DNA from 2 places in the Methylobacterium indicum genome. Region 2 is predicted to be linked to the other one. Evidence: predicted binding sites of a transcription regulator. Region 2 holds the regulator's gene; the other holds the start of a gene.
What was found. The regulator PhoB, encoded in region 2, activates phosphate uptake and scavenging genes when phosphate is short. The targets are predictions, from matches to a motif close to TGTCATNNANCTGTCAT.
Positions count from the first base shown of each region.

Region 1: the regulator PhoB is predicted to act here: its motif matches at 3,436-3,452, upstream of miv_RS20645 (calcineurin-like phosphoesterase C-terminal domain-containing protein).

Region 1 covers NZ_AP024145.1:4,442,283-4,449,450, forward strand. The annotation lists gene miv_RS20630 (ligase-associated DNA damage response DEXH box helicase) at 1-294, opposite strand, end outside; gene miv_RS33745 (hypothetical protein) at 284-418, shown strand; gene arfB (alternative ribosome rescue aminoacyl-tRNA hydrolase ArfB) at 487-912, shown strand; gene miv_RS20640 (methyl-accepting chemotaxis protein) at 1,088-3,220, shown strand; gene miv_RS20645 (calcineurin-like phosphoesterase C-terminal domain-containing protein) at 3,537-5,285, shown strand; gene miv_RS20650 (chemotaxis protein CheA) at 5,364-6,329, opposite strand; gene miv_RS20655 (SGNH/GDSL hydrolase family protein) at 6,528-7,168, shown strand, end outside.
Region 2 covers NZ_AP024145.1:220,179-227,346, reverse strand. The annotation lists gene pstS (phosphate ABC transporter substrate-binding protein PstS) at 1-113, shown strand, start outside; gene pstC (phosphate ABC transporter permease subunit PstC) at 293-1,267, shown strand; gene pstA (phosphate ABC transporter permease PstA) at 1,295-2,212, shown strand; gene pstB (phosphate ABC transporter ATP-binding protein PstB) at 2,331-3,143, shown strand; gene phoU (phosphate signaling complex protein PhoU) at 3,224-3,961, shown strand; gene phoB (phosphate regulon transcriptional regulator PhoB) at 4,030-4,731, shown strand; gene miv_RS01105 (hypothetical protein) at 4,817-5,857, opposite strand; gene miv_RS01100 (hypothetical protein) at 6,394-6,666, shown strand; gene lpdA (dihydrolipoyl dehydrogenase) at 6,810-7,168, opposite strand, start outside.

The sequences.
Region 1 (7,168 bases), 2.3 Mb from region 2:
GATTCCCGCGACCGGCGCCTCGAGGTTGCGGGCGATGTCGACCGCGAGCGCCTTCAGGGGCGAGATGTAGAGCGTGTGCAGGCCCCCCTTGCCGCTGCCCTCGGCCAGTTCGACCAGGGTCGGCAGGAATCCGGCGAGCGTCTTGCCGGCCCCGGTCGGCGCCACCAGCAGGGCCGAGCGCCGGCTCTGCGCCGCCGCCAGCAGGGCGAGCTGGTGCGGCCGCGGGGCCCAGCCGCGCGCCGCGAACCAATCCGCGAAGGCGGGCGGCAAGGTGGCCGGCAAGGTGGCAGGCAAGGCGGGCGACGGCCCGGGCGCAGTCGTCCCGGTCGCGGGCGGCGCGCCGGAGGGCGCCTTGCGCGAGCGGGACTTGCGGGCCGGTGCGGCGGGGGAGGAGGTCTTGGGCACGCCCGGGATGTAGCGCGCGGGGCGGTTTCGTGGGATGGCGGCGCGATCGATCGTTCGCACAGGTTCTCGGGAGCGCCCGTCGTGGGTCTCGAATGCACGCCCTGGATCACCCTCGACGAGTCCGAACTCGACGAGAGTTTCGTGCGCGCCTCCGGCCCGGGCGGCCAGAACGTCAACAAGGTGTCGTCCGCGGTGCAGCTGCGCTTCGACGTGCGCCGCTCGCCCTCGCTGCCCAACGCCGTGGCGATCCGCCTGATGAAGCTCGCCGGGCGCCGCCTCACCGCGGACGGCGTCCTGGTCATCACCGCCCAGAACCACCGCACTCAGGAGCGCAACCGCGCCGAGGCGCGGGAGCGCCTCGTCGACCTCGTCCGCGAGGCCGCGGTGCCGCCGACCCCGCGCCGCCCGACCCGCCCGACCCTGGCCTCGAAGAAGCGGCGGCTGGAGGACAAGGGCCGCCGCGGCGACGTGAAGAAGTTGCGGGGCGGCAAGCCGGGGTTCGACTGACGGGGACGCCGCCACCGCGACTGTCACGCCGCCCCGGCGTCATGATCGCGGTCGTCCTGGTCGCGCACGGTGATTTCGGTATCTGTCAGAACTTCGAGGATACATGCCTTAGGGGAAGCTTCACGCTTAGGCGGCCAAGCTTCGCGGCAGTCTCGTCCTGCGCAGCGACCCCGCCATGAAGATTTCGGCATCCTCCTCGGCCGCCCGGCCGCCCCTCGCCAGGATGTCGGTATCCTGGGTCCTCTGCCTCGTCGTCGGGTTGATGGGTGTGCTGCTGCTCGCCCAGGCCACCGGCGCGCTCGTCGGGGCCGCCCGCGAGCAGGCGGAGGCGGGCAAGGTGGTCACCCTGTCGGTCGGCAGCCGCGCCCTCCTGGGCACGCTGCTGGCGAACCGGCTCGAGCGCGGTACCGCGCTGACGGCGCTCGGTACCGAGGCCGCGGCGGCCCCGGACATGCGGGCCGCCCTCGCCAAGGGACGCGCGGCGGCGGACAAGGGTTTTGCCGACACCGTGGCGGCCCTGGAGGGCACCGACCAGCCGACGGTCGCCGCCACCCTCGGCCGGCTGCGCGAGGTGCAGGCCGCCCTCGTCGCCCTGCGCCCGCGCATCGACACCGCCCTGGACCGGGCCCGGACCGATCGGGAGGCCTCGATCCTCGCCGACGCCACGGCCGCCTACGGCGCGCTCCTCGACGGCCTGTCGGCGACGACGGATGCGGTCGATACGGCGATCAGCTCTTCCGATCCGGCGATGCGGGCGGCCCGGCTGGTCAAGCGGTCGGCCTGGGCGACCCGGGTGGCGGCCGGCGGGGCGGCCCTGCGCCTCCAGACCGGCGTGGCGAACCCGGCCTCGTGGTCGCCCGCCGGCACGCTCGCGGCCGCCGAGGATCGCGGGCGGGTCGACCAGACCTGGGCCGGCGCCGTCGATGCCGTCTCCCGTGTCCCCGATGGACCGATCCGGGCCGCCTTCGAGACCGCGCAGGCGCGCAACTTCTCCGCCGCCGCCAAGGAGGAGCGCCGCGCCCTCGCCGAGGCCCTGGGCGCCGGACGGCCGGTCGGGATCGCGATCCAGGACCTGCGCCGGCGCGACACCGACAACCAGGCCACCATCGTCGACCTCGCCAACGTCGCCCTCGACGCGATGGTGGACCGGGCCCGGATCCTCTCGGACGAGGCGAAGCGGACGGTGATCCGCAACGGCGCGATCCTCGCCGCCGCCCTGCTCCTGGCGGTCCTCGGCCTTCTCTGCATCGTCCGCGGCGTGCTGCGGCCGATCCGGGCGATGACCCGCAGCATGGGCGACCTCGCCGCGGGCCGGCTCGACGCCGTGGTCCCGGGGATCGATCGTCGCGACGAGATCGGCGCGATGGCCGCGGCCGTGCAGGTGTTCAAGACCACGATGATCCAGTCCCGCCGCCTTGAGGACGAGGCCGCCCAGGCGCGTCTCTCGGCGGAGGCGCAGCGCCTCGCCGGGATGCGCGAGCTGGCCGACCGCCTCGAGGCGACGGTCGGCGAGGTGGTCGACACGGTGTCCACCTCGGCGACCCAGCTCCAGGCGACCGCCCGCTCGATGACCGCGGTCGCGGCCCGCACGACGGACGAATCCGGCGCGGCCTCGGGCGGCGCCCAGGCAGTGTCCGGCCGCATCGACAGCGTCGCCGACGCCGCCGGGCGGCTCGGCCAATCCGTCGCCGAGATCGGGCGGCGCGCCTCGGCCTCGGCGGATCTCGCCCGGACCGCGACCGACGAGGCGGGCCGCACCGCCGCCCTGGTGCAGGAGCTGGACGGCGCGGTCGCCAAGATCGGCGACGTGGTCGGCATCATCGCCTCCATCGCCGGCCAGACCAACCTGCTGGCGCTGAACGCCACCATCGAGGCGGCCCGTGCCGGCGAGGCGGGGCGCGGCTTCTCGGTCGTCGCCGCCGAGGTCAAGGAGCTCGCCAACCAGACCGCCAAGGCCACCGACGAGATCTCCTCGCAGATCGCCCGGATCCAGGATTCGACCGCTCAGGCGGTGTCGGCGATCGGCGGCTTCGGCACGCGCATCCGCGAGATCAGCAGCGTGACGCGCTCGATCGCCGTCGCGGTCGAGGAGCAGGGCGCCGCCACCCGCGACATCGTCCACAACGCCTCGCATGCCGCGAACGGCGCCCGGGTGGTGACGCAGACCATCGACGGCGTCGCCGCCACGGCGGGCGAGACCGGCACGGCCGCCGACCACGTGCTCGCCGCGGCCTCGGCCCTGTCGCACCAGTCCGAGGACCTGCGCCAGGGCGTCTCCCGCTTCCTGGAGCGCGTGCGGGCGGCGTGAGCAGATGTCGCCGAAGCGGTCACCGGTTCGGCGAAAAAAATCTGCGATAAAACAAGAATCTAAGCGGACGGAGCGGTGGCCTGCCAACGCTAGAGCATTTTCCGACGAAGTGGATGCCGGTTCGTCGAAGAAAATACGGCAAAACAAAGACTTAGAGAGCTTCGCGATTGCAACGCGATCGTGAAGCGCTCTAGTCCGCTCAAGGCCCGTCGGGCCGTCACCGAACCGTCAAGCAGGCGTGATTGCCTCGGCACCGACAAAGGTCCAGTCCCGATCCGCCCCCGGCGGACGGGGCCGACCGGACGACGAGGCCGCGATGACGGATCACACCACCTTGACCCGGCGCACCACCCTGGCCGGGGCGACCGCCCTGGCCCTGGCTCCCCTCGCGGCCCTGGCGCAGGGCGCTCCGGCCGACGGGCCGGCAAACGGGCGAGGACCCGCCCAGGTCACCGGCCTCGTCTACGAGGATCGCGGCGCCAAGGGCCGGCGCGGGCCCGACGATCCGGGGCTGCCCGACGTGCTGGTCTCGAACGGTCGCGAGGTGGTCCGCACCGACGCGCAGGGGCGCTACACCCTGCCGATCGGCGACGAGGTGGTGATCTTCGTCGTCAAGCCGACGGGCTTCGCCCTGCCGCTCGGGCCCGACGGCCTGCCGCACTTCTCCTGCCTGCACCAGCCGGCCGGCACCCCGCCGGACCTCGCCCTGCGCTATCCCGGCATCGCGCCGACCGGGCCGCTGCCGGCTTCCGTCGATTTCGGCCTGGTGCGCCGCCCGGAGAGCGGCGACTTCGAGGTCGTGCTGTTCACCGACCCGCAGCCGGAGAGCCACGCCGAGCTGACCTTCGTGCGCGACACGGCGGTCGCCCGGGTGCTCGGCACGCCCGGGGCGTTCGACACGGTCGCCTTCGGCATGACCACCGGCGACATCCTGTTCGACGACCTCTCGCTCTATCCGCGCCAGAACCGGATCATCGCGCAGATCGGCGTGCCGTGGTTCCATCTCGGCGGCAACCACGACCTCAACTTCGAGGCGCCGGACGCCCATTATTCCCGCGAGACCTTCAAGCGCACCTTCGGGGCGCCGTACTACGCGCTGGAACACGGCGGCGTGCTGTTCCTGATGCTCGACAACGTGAATTATCTCGGCGCCCACTCCGCCAATGCGGGACGGGGCGGGCGCTACGAGGGCCGGATCGGGGAGCGCCAGCTCGCCTTCGTGGAGAACCTGTTGGGGCAGACCCCCGCCGACCGCCTCGTGGTGGTGGCGATGCATATCCCGCTGACGAACGATCTCGGGCCGGACGATCCCGCCAACAGCACCGCCGACCGGGCGCAGCTGCTGCGGCTCCTCGCCGGGCGGCCGTCGGTCAGCGTCTCGGGCCACACCCACACCACCGAGCACCATTACCTCGGCCCGGACGGCCGGGCCGGTGCCACCGGCGACGACGCCCACCATCACCACATCCTCACCGCCGTCTCGGGCTCGTGGTGGAGCGGCCCGCCGGACCGGCGCGGGATCGCCACCGCCGACAGCCGCGACGGGACGCCGCACGGCTTCCACGTGCTCAGCATCACCGGCGGCCGGCGCTACACCACCCGCTACGTCCCGGCGAGCGACGATGCGGGCCGCCAGATGCGGATCGTGCTGGAGAGCCAGTTCCACGCCGACGACCTCGCCCGGCTGCCCGACACACGGCTCTACGAGCTTCTCGGCGCCACGATTCCGGCCGAGAGCGCGGCGGGGACGAACGTGGTGGTCAACCTGTTCGACGGCGGGCCGCGCAGCCGGGTTTCGTTCCGTATCGGCGACGGGCCGCTGATGCCGATGACCCGGACGCGCCGGCCCGACCCGTTCGTCGCTGCGCTCTATGCCCGCAACGCCGCCTCCAAGAAGAGCTGGGTGAAGGCCGAGCCGTGCTCGCATCTCTGGGTCGCGCGGCTGCCGCGGGACCTGAGGGCCGGCACCCACCGCCTCACCGTCGAGGCGACCGACGAGTACGGACGGCCGCATCGCGACGGGCTGGTGCTCGAACTCGTCGACGGCGCGGCACGAGCCGGATAGCGAGCCGAGCCCCGAAGCGCGTCACGGCCGGCTCTCGCGAGGCTGGTGGTTCCCGAGATGCCGATCGGACGCCGCCGATCAGAGCCGGCTCGGGAACGAGATCACGGCGTCCACCGTGTCCTTCACGGTGTCCTTGATCGCCCGGCCGGCCGGGGCGAGGTCGGGCAGGGGCACCCCGAGGAAGCGGGTCGGCTCCTCGGCCGGGGCCGCGGCAGGAGGTTGGGCGGCAGCGGTGCGCTGGTGCGCCTCCGGCTTCTCGCGCCGGGGCGCCGGCTTCTCCGCGGCGACGCGCTCGACCGGGCGCTTCTCGGTGGCGGTCTTCTCGCTGGCCAGCTTTGCCGAAGCGGGCCGGGGCGTCTCGGCCTTCACCTCCCGGGCATGGACCGGCTTCGCGGCCTTCCCCTCGGCCACCGTCTCGCGCGGTGGGGTGGCGGGCTTCGCCGAAACTGCCCGGGCCGGGGGCAGCGGTGTGGATTCCGCCGAACGCGCACGCGCCGGCACCGCGCGGGGCGTCACGGCCTCGCGGCCCGCTGCCGCCTCGCGGGGGAATGCCGCCTCGCGGGGTGTGGTGGCGACATCCCGGGCCGCGACGGTCTGGCGGGGCGTCTCCGGCACCTTGGCGACGGTCGCCGGCGCCGTCACCAGGGCCGTCCCTGTCGCGGCCACGTCGGCGGCAGGCGATACCAGGGGGACGGGCGGCACGGCCGGCTTCGGGTCGAGCAGGGCGACGGGTGCGGAAGGTGGCGTCGCCGGCGGAATCTCGACCTTGCGCACGGTCGGGGGAGGGGTCGTGCGCAGGGCCGGAATGCCGTCCTTGATCTCGGGCATGTCGGCGACGCGGCCGAAATGGACCTCACTCGGCCGCGGCCGCAGCAGGGCGCTCACCGACGGATAGGCCGCGGCGGCGAGGCCCGCGCAGCCGCCGATCCCGACCACGGCCAGGGCAGCCAGCATCGCCGGACGGCCGAGACGCGGGAATGCGCGCTCCGACGCATCGTTGCGGGGCGTGCGCACCTCGGACGGGTCGATCTCCACTGGCATCATGGTGCGGGCTCTCCGTTGACCTGCCCTCAACCATGAACAGAACCGCCGAATCAGGCGTGAAGATGTCGGGGAAAAGCCCCGGACCTGTGGATAACGTGCGGTTGACGATCCGGCACCGGCCGCGCACCGCGATTGACAGGCCCCCACGTGTCAGCGCTTGTGCGCACGGAGCGGGGGCGTCGGGATCGGACGCAGCGGGTGCGGAAAACAATTCTTGGAGTCGCGATCGCGGCCGTCGCGGCGGCGGCGGCACTCGGCGGATACCTCGTCCTCGGGCACCGGTCCGATGGCGGGCAGGGCGTGGCGGCGTTCCGGGAGGCGCGGGCCTTCGCGGTCTCCGGCCTGCTCAAGCAGGTCGAGGGACCCTACAGCCTGCTCCTCGGCGATTCGCAGATGGAGCGGCTCTCCCTGCCGACCCTGTGCGGCCACCCCGCCGTCAACGGCGCCATCGCGGGAACCCGCACGGCCGGATTGCGGGCCGTGGCCGGATGGATCGTGCTGCCGCGGCCGCCGGACGCGATCGTGGTGACGATCGGCACCAACGACCTCACGGAGCGCCAGCGCGCCGGAAATCCCGAGGCGACCGAGCATTTTCGGACCGAGATCCGGGCGCTGTTCGCCGAGCTGGCACCGAGAGCGCACGCCGTCGTCGCGACGCCGATTCCCCCCTTCGATTCCAGCCGGCCCGGCGTGACGCGTTTCTACGACGTCGCCGCCGCCGCCACCTATTCGGGCATCATCGAGGAGGAGTGCCGCCGGGCCGGATGCCGCTTCGTTGACGCCTTCGCCGACCTACGCAACCCGGCCGGCCTCGCCCGGTCGCCGGACGGCGTGCATCT
Region 2 (7,168 bases):
AGCTCGCCTCCGACCTCGACTACGTGCCGCTGCCCGACAAGGTCGTCGGCCAGGTCGAGGACGAGTGGAAGACGGTCGTCGGCAAGGACGGCAAGCCCGTCCTCGCCCAGTAAGCCGCCGCACGCGGCGTGACGGACTTCCGGGAGGACGGGCCCCGCCCTCCCGTTCGCCGGCGCGGGGCGCCGGCGCGAAGCCGAGATCTCGCCGCCCGCCGGGCCTCGAGGCGGGTCGCGTCCGACTCGCCTCGATCCGCCGAGCGCGCTAGAGGCCGCTCACTCCAAGGGAAACCCGGATGGTCGCGTTGTCTGAGAACGTCGCAATGGCGGCAAGGCGCGAAGTCGCCCGCCGCGCCCCCAGCCCGGTGGGCGATCGCATCTTCCGCACCGCCGCCTTCGCGTCGGCGCTGCTGGTGCTCCTGGTCCTCGCCGGCATCCTGGGCTCGATCGCCTATGGCGGCTGGCCGGCCTTCCAGGCCTTCGGCCCCGGCTTCTTGGTCTCGAGCGCCTGGAACGTCGGCCGCGAGGAGTACGGCGCCCTCGTCGCCATCATCGGCACCCTGGTCTCGGCGCTGCTCGCCCTCGTCATCGGCGTGCCGATCTCGCTCGGCATCGCGATCTACCTGACGCAGCTCTGCCCCGGCTGGGCCCGCCGCCCGGTCTCGATGACCATCGAGCTGCTCGCCGCCGTGCCGAGCATCATCTACGGCATGTGGGGCCTGTTCATCTTCGCGCCGCTCTTCGCGCGCTTCGTGCAGATCCCGGTCTCGAACCTCGTCGAGGGCCTGCCGATCGTCGGCACCCTGTTCTACGCCCAGGTGCCCTCCGGCGTCGGCATCCTCACCGCCGGCATCATCCTGGCGATCATGATCGTGCCCTTCGTCGCCTCGATCACCCGCGACATGCTCGACCAGATCCCGACGGTGCTGCGCGAGAGCGCCTACGGCATCGGCTGCACCACCTGGGAGGTCGTGCGCCACGTCCTGATCCCGCAGGCCTCGGTCTCGATCATCGGGGCGGTCATGCTGGGCCTCGGCCGCGCGCTCGGCGAGACGATGGCGGTCACCTTCGTGATCGGCAACGCCAACCGCCTCTCGCCCTCGATCTTCGATCCGGGCTCGACCATCGCGTCGCGCATCGCCAACGAGTTCAACGAGGCCGACGGCCTCCAGCTCAGCTCGCTGATGGCGCTCGGCTGCATCCTGTTCGTCGTCACCTTCATCGTGCTCATCATCGCCCGGCTGCTCGTGCGCCGCGCGAAGGTGGCCTGATCCCGCACCCGGAACGGACGTTTCCCGATGAGCGCCTCCCCCGCCGCGGTCTCAGGGGCCACCCCCGCCGCTCCGCCCCGCCCGGCCTCGCCCGAATGGGGCCGGGTCCGTGCCGGCCGCCGCACCGCCGACAAGGTCCTGGTCGTCGGCTGCACCGTCGCGACCGCGCTCGGCGCGATCGTGCTCGGCTCGATCCTCCTGATGCTGATCGTCCAGGGCGTGCAGGGCTTCTCGCCGGCCCTGTTCACCAACGTCACCCCGGGCCCCGGCACCGAGGGCGGCGGCATCGCCAACGCGATCCTCGGCAGCCTGGTGATGACCGCCCTCGGTATCGTGGTGGCGACCCCGATCGGCGTGCTCGCCGGGACCTACCTCGCCGAGTACGGCCGGGCCTCGCACCTCGCCAACGTGATCCGCTTCCTCAACGACATCCTGCTCTCGGCGCCCTCGATCCTGATCGGCCTGTTCGTCTACACCCTGATGGTGCGGCCGATGGGCGGGTATTCGGGCTGGGCCGGCGCGGTGGCGCTCGCCATCATCGCCACCCCGGTGATCGTGCGCACCACCGAGGACATGCTGCGGCTCGTGCCCGGCACCCTGCGCGAGGCCGGCGCGGCGCTCGGCGCGCCGCTCTCGATCGTGATCCGCTCCGTCACCTGGCGGGCCGCGCAATCGGGCATCGTCACCGGCGTGCTGCTGGCGCTCGCCCGCATCGCCGGCGAGACCGCGCCGCTGCTCTTCACCGCGCTCAACAACAATTCCTGGTTCAGCCCGAACCTGATGGGCGGCGTCGCGAACCTGCCCGTCATGATCTACCAGTTCGCGCTCTCGCCCTACGAGAACTGGCGCCAGCTGGCCTGGGCCGGCGCGCTCCTCATCACCATCACCATCCTGGGCCTGTCGATCGTGGCCCGCCTCGTCCTGAGCGGCCCGAAGGGGCGCTGATCCGCATCTCCGGCAGCACCCGATCGCTCGGCGACCGGGTGCTGCTCTCCTCATCTGAATTTGCCGCATTTCTTTCGACGATTTTCGTCGAAAAATGCTCCTGCCCGGAGACACACCGATGAGCGCCACCGCCACCGCCGCGCCGGTCGTGGGCCAGAGCACGGCCGACGAGTCCGCCCCGGTCCGCCTCGCCGTCAAGGACCTCAACTTCTACTACGGCGACTTCAAGGGGTTGAAGAACATCAACCTCAACTTCCTCGACCGCCAGGTCACGGCGCTGATCGGGCCGTCGGGCTGCGGCAAGTCGACGTTGCTGCGCACCTTCAACCGGATCTACAGCCTGTATCCCGAGCAGCGCGCGGAAGGGCAGATCCTGCTCGACGGCCGCAACATCCTGGATCCCTCGATCGACCTCAACGAGCTGCGCGCCCGGGTCGGCATGGTCTTTCAGAAGCCGACCCCGTTCCCGATGTCGATCTACGACAACATCGCGTTCGGCATCCGGCTCTACGAGCGCCTCGGCAAGGCCGACCTCGACGTCCGCGTCGAGGAAGCCCTGCGCAAGGGCGCCCTGTGGGACGAGGTGAAGGACAAGCTCAAGCAGTCCGGCATGGGCCTGTCGGGCGGCCAGCAGCAGCGCCTCTGCATCGCCCGCACGGTGGCGCAGCGCCCGGAGGTGATCCTGTTCGACGAGCCGACCTCGGCCCTCGACCCGATCTCGACCGGCCGCATCGAGGAATTGATCGAGCAGCTGCGGGGCGAGTTCACCATCGCCATCGTCACCCACAACATGCAGCAGGCGGCGCGCATCTCGCAGTTCACCGCCTTCATGTATCTCGGCGAGCTGATCGAGTTCGGGCCGACCAACCGGCTGTTCATGAACCCGTCGAAGCGCCAGACCCAGGACTACATCACCGGCCGGTTCGGCTGAGCCGCTCCCGGGGCCGGCCCGCCTTCCGCCGGGCCGGCCCGCGCCCTTACGCTCCGCCTCATTCCGGGGGGTCTCACCTCATGTCGAACCACATCGTCACGTCCTACGACCAGGAATTGCAGAACCTGCGGCGCAGCATCGCCGAGATGGGCGGCATCGCCGAGAAGATGGTGGCCGATTCGGGCCTGGCGCTCCTGCGCCGCGATACCGCCCTCGCCCAGGCGGTGATCACCGCCGACCAGCGCCTCGACGGGCTGCAGCGCGAGATCGAGGAGAAGGCGATCCTCCTGATCGCCAAGCGCCAGCCGATGGCGATCGACCTGCGCGAGACGATCTCGGCGATCCGCGTCTCGGGCGACCTCGAGCGCATCGGGGATCTGGCCAAGAACGTCGCCAAGCGCGTCGTCGCGATCGCCGACCAGGTCCAGCTCCAGAAGATCGTCGTCGGGGTGGAGCACATGAACGAGCTGGTCCAGGGCCAGCTCAAGGACGTGCTCGACGCCTACGCCACCCAGGACACCGTGGCGGCCCTCGACGTCTGGGCCCGGGACGGCGGCATCGACGCGCTCTACACTTCGCTGTTCCGCGAGCTCCTGACCTACATGATGGAGGATCCGCGCAACATCACGTTCTGCACGCACCTCCTGTTCTGCGCCAAGAACGTCGAGCGCATCGGCGACCACACCACCAACATCGCCGAGACCATCCACTATCTCGCCACCGGCGAGACCCTGACCACCGACCGGCCGAAGAACGACGGGTCGAGCTTCGCCACCGTCGATCCTCAATCCTCGCCCCAGTCCCCGACCAAAGCCTGACCGGTCGGCCCGCCCGGCCGCGATGCCGGGTGGCCGTCTCGGGCGGCGGCGTCCCTGAAGTGCCCCCGATGAGTACCCGCATCCTGATCGTCGAGGACGAGGAGGCCCTGACCCTCCTCCTTCGCTACAACCTCGAGGCCGAGGGCTTCGAGGTCGACGCCGTCGCCCGTGGCGACGAGGCGGATATCCGCCTGCGCGAGCAGATCCCCGACCTCGTCCTCCTCGACTGGATGATGCCCGGGCTGTCGGGCATCGAACTGTGCCGGCGCATCCGCGCGCGCCGCGAGACCGAACGGCTGCCGGTGATCATGCTGACGGCCCGTGGCGAGGAGGGCGACCGGGTGCGGGGCCTCGCCACCGGCGCCGACGACTACATCGTCAAGCCGTTCTCGGTGCCGGAACTCCTGGCCCGGGTGCGCGCGCTCCTGCGGCGGTCGAAGCCCGCCCACGTCGCCGATCTCCTGATCGCCGGCGACATCGAGCTCGACCGGGTCAGCCACCGCGTGCGCCGCGACGGCCGCGAGCTGCATCTCGGCCCGACCGAGTTCAAGCTGCTCGAATTCCTGATGCAGAGCCCGGGCCGGGTCTTCTCCCGCGAGCAACTCCTCGACGGCGTCTGGGGCCACGACGTCTACATCGACGAGCGCACCGTCGACGTGCATATCGGCCGCCTGCGCAAGGCGATCAACCGCGGCCGCGACGCCGATCCGATCCGCACCGTGCGCGGCTCCGGCTACTCCTTCGACGAGATGTTCGCGCCCGAGCCGTGAGACCGGTCTCCGGGTGCGGCTCCCGGGCGAGGCATGGCGGCGGTCCCGGCCCGGGATCGGGCCGATGACGATGAACGCCGTCGTCTCAGAACTCCATGCCGAACTTGACCCGCAGGTTGTGCCGCTCGAACTGGTTCAGCCCGAGGGCGCGGCCGGCGAGGGCCGGATCGGTATCGCGGCCCCAGACCTGGCCCGCATAGGCCACGGTGAGCCAGACCTTCTCGGTGAACCGGTGGTGCAGGGCGGGACCGACCGTGAGCGCCTCGCTCTCCAGCCGGTTCAGGAAGGTCCCCTCGTAGCCGCGCAGGTAGCGGACCTCCGGACCGAGATAGGTATTTTTCCCCACACGCCCCACGAGGGCGTTCGACCACAGGAAGGTCGAGGAGCGATAGCCGCGGCCGCCCCGCTCGCGCCCTGCCGCGGGCTCGATGCTGATGTTGCTGCCGTACCAGAGCGTGTCGGGCACCACCTGGACGTCCAGCTGGAGCAGGCTCTCGACGTCGACGATGTCGGCGCCGCGCCCTTCGACCGGCAGGACGCGGGTGAAGCGCGGGCGCACCTCCAGGGCGAGACCGAGCGGCTGCTCCGCCGAGCCCTTCAGGAACTGGTACTTCACCTCCAGGGAGGCACCGTCGAAAGTGCCGTAGGACTTGTCGTCCAGATCCGCGACGTTGCGCTGCCGCCGCAACGTGCCGAACGCGCTGAGTTCGAGGCTCAGCCTGTCGATGGGGTTGAACTGATAGGCGAGCCGCGTGTCGAGCACCCGGTAGGCCGCCCGGCCGGGGCCGTCCCGGCGCTTGCCGATGCGCGAGACGGTGTCGACCACCGCTTCCTGCTCGCCCTTCTCGCCGGCATCGGCGCCCTCCGTGAAGCCGAACAGGTGCTCGGTATCGACGTCCTTGCCGTCGCCCGTCTTGCCGGACGTCCCTGCCTGCCGGCCCTCGTCCTTGCCGGCCTCGCGCGCGCCGTCCCGGTCCGATCCGGATCGGTCTTCCGTCCCGGGCTTGCCCTCCGTTCCGAACTTGCCGCTCGGCGCAGCCCGCGCGGGCGCCGGAGTGGAGAGGACGAGCATCAGGACGCCCGCCGCGGCCGACAGGCATCGGATCGGCTCGATGATTCCCGTCATGGTCGCGCGAGGGCCCCAGATGTGCAGTGCTCCGATGCGTCCGGTTAGAGACGATGCCGGCCGACATGGCTGCCATAAAAATGCAACGCCTGTCAGACCTTTGGGCCGTGCGGGATTAAGCGGGGCGTCCGGTGCATCGGGCCCGGACTGGCGCTGTGCCGTTCACCCCCGATGCGATCGGTCCGCGCATGGGGGATCTCCGCACGGTCGGTAGCACCGGGGGACGGTCTCAGATCTAGCACCGCTTCTTCGGGCGCCCGGACGTTCGCCCCGTATCAGGCTTCGCCCAGAGGTGGATGCATCGTGGCGACGGATCCGCGCCCCCGCCCCGAGCGCCGGGCCCAAGCCTGACGCCGATCTCGACATCCCCGCTCGCGCCGCCCCGGCGCGAAGGCGTCGGTGTGGTCGACCTGCGCCGTCCCTCGGACGACCCCATCCTTGGGTCAGTGGCGCCAGCGCTCTGCATGTCACGCATTTATAGTTGTTGATCGGCAGACATGACGTTAGGATTTTAGTGTCGGGAGGGAATGATTTCCATGGAAAAGATCAGAAACATCGTGATGATCTCGGCTTTCCTGCTGGCCGGAGAGATCGTCGCTTCGATGCTCGGTCTTGCCGTGCGGCCGGCATCGGCGCAGTCGAGTGCCGAGCGTGAGACATGTGCGGAATCGGTCGGGATCCAGACGCGTCACAACGGCCGAAACAGCTGGATCAAGCGCAGAGTATCGAGTAAGACTTACAATGCTTTTCTTCGGTGCACGGACGACATCGCCATGAAGCGTGCCGACGTGAAGCCGAACCGCCGCTGACGATCCGTCGAGGACGGCAAGCCGCGATCGTTCAGGAAGCCGGTCACCCGGCTCGCGAACCGACGGAGCCTGTCTGACGCCCGCGCCCTCGCGATGGGCGTCGCGGGGTCCCGCCGGACGTCTCCGTCCGGCGGGACCGCCTTTCAGATGTGCAGCGCCTCGCCGAGCGCCCGCAAGTTCGCCTCGTGAAAGGCCTCGCCGAGGGTCGGGTGGGCGTGGATCGTGCCGGCCACGTCCTCCAGCCGCGCGCCCATTTCCAGCGCCAGGCCGAACCCCGCCGCCAGTTCCGAGACGCCGGCCCCCACCGCCTGGATGCCGAGGATGAGGTGGTTGTCGGCCCGCGCCGTCACCCGCACGAAGCCGTCCTCGGCGCCGAGCGTCATGGCGCGGCCGTTGGCGGCGAAGGGGAAGAGGCCGGTGCGGATCTCGTGGCCGGCGGCGCGCGCCTCCTCGGGGGAGAGACCCGCCGAGACCACCTCCGGGTCGGTGAAGCAGACCGCGG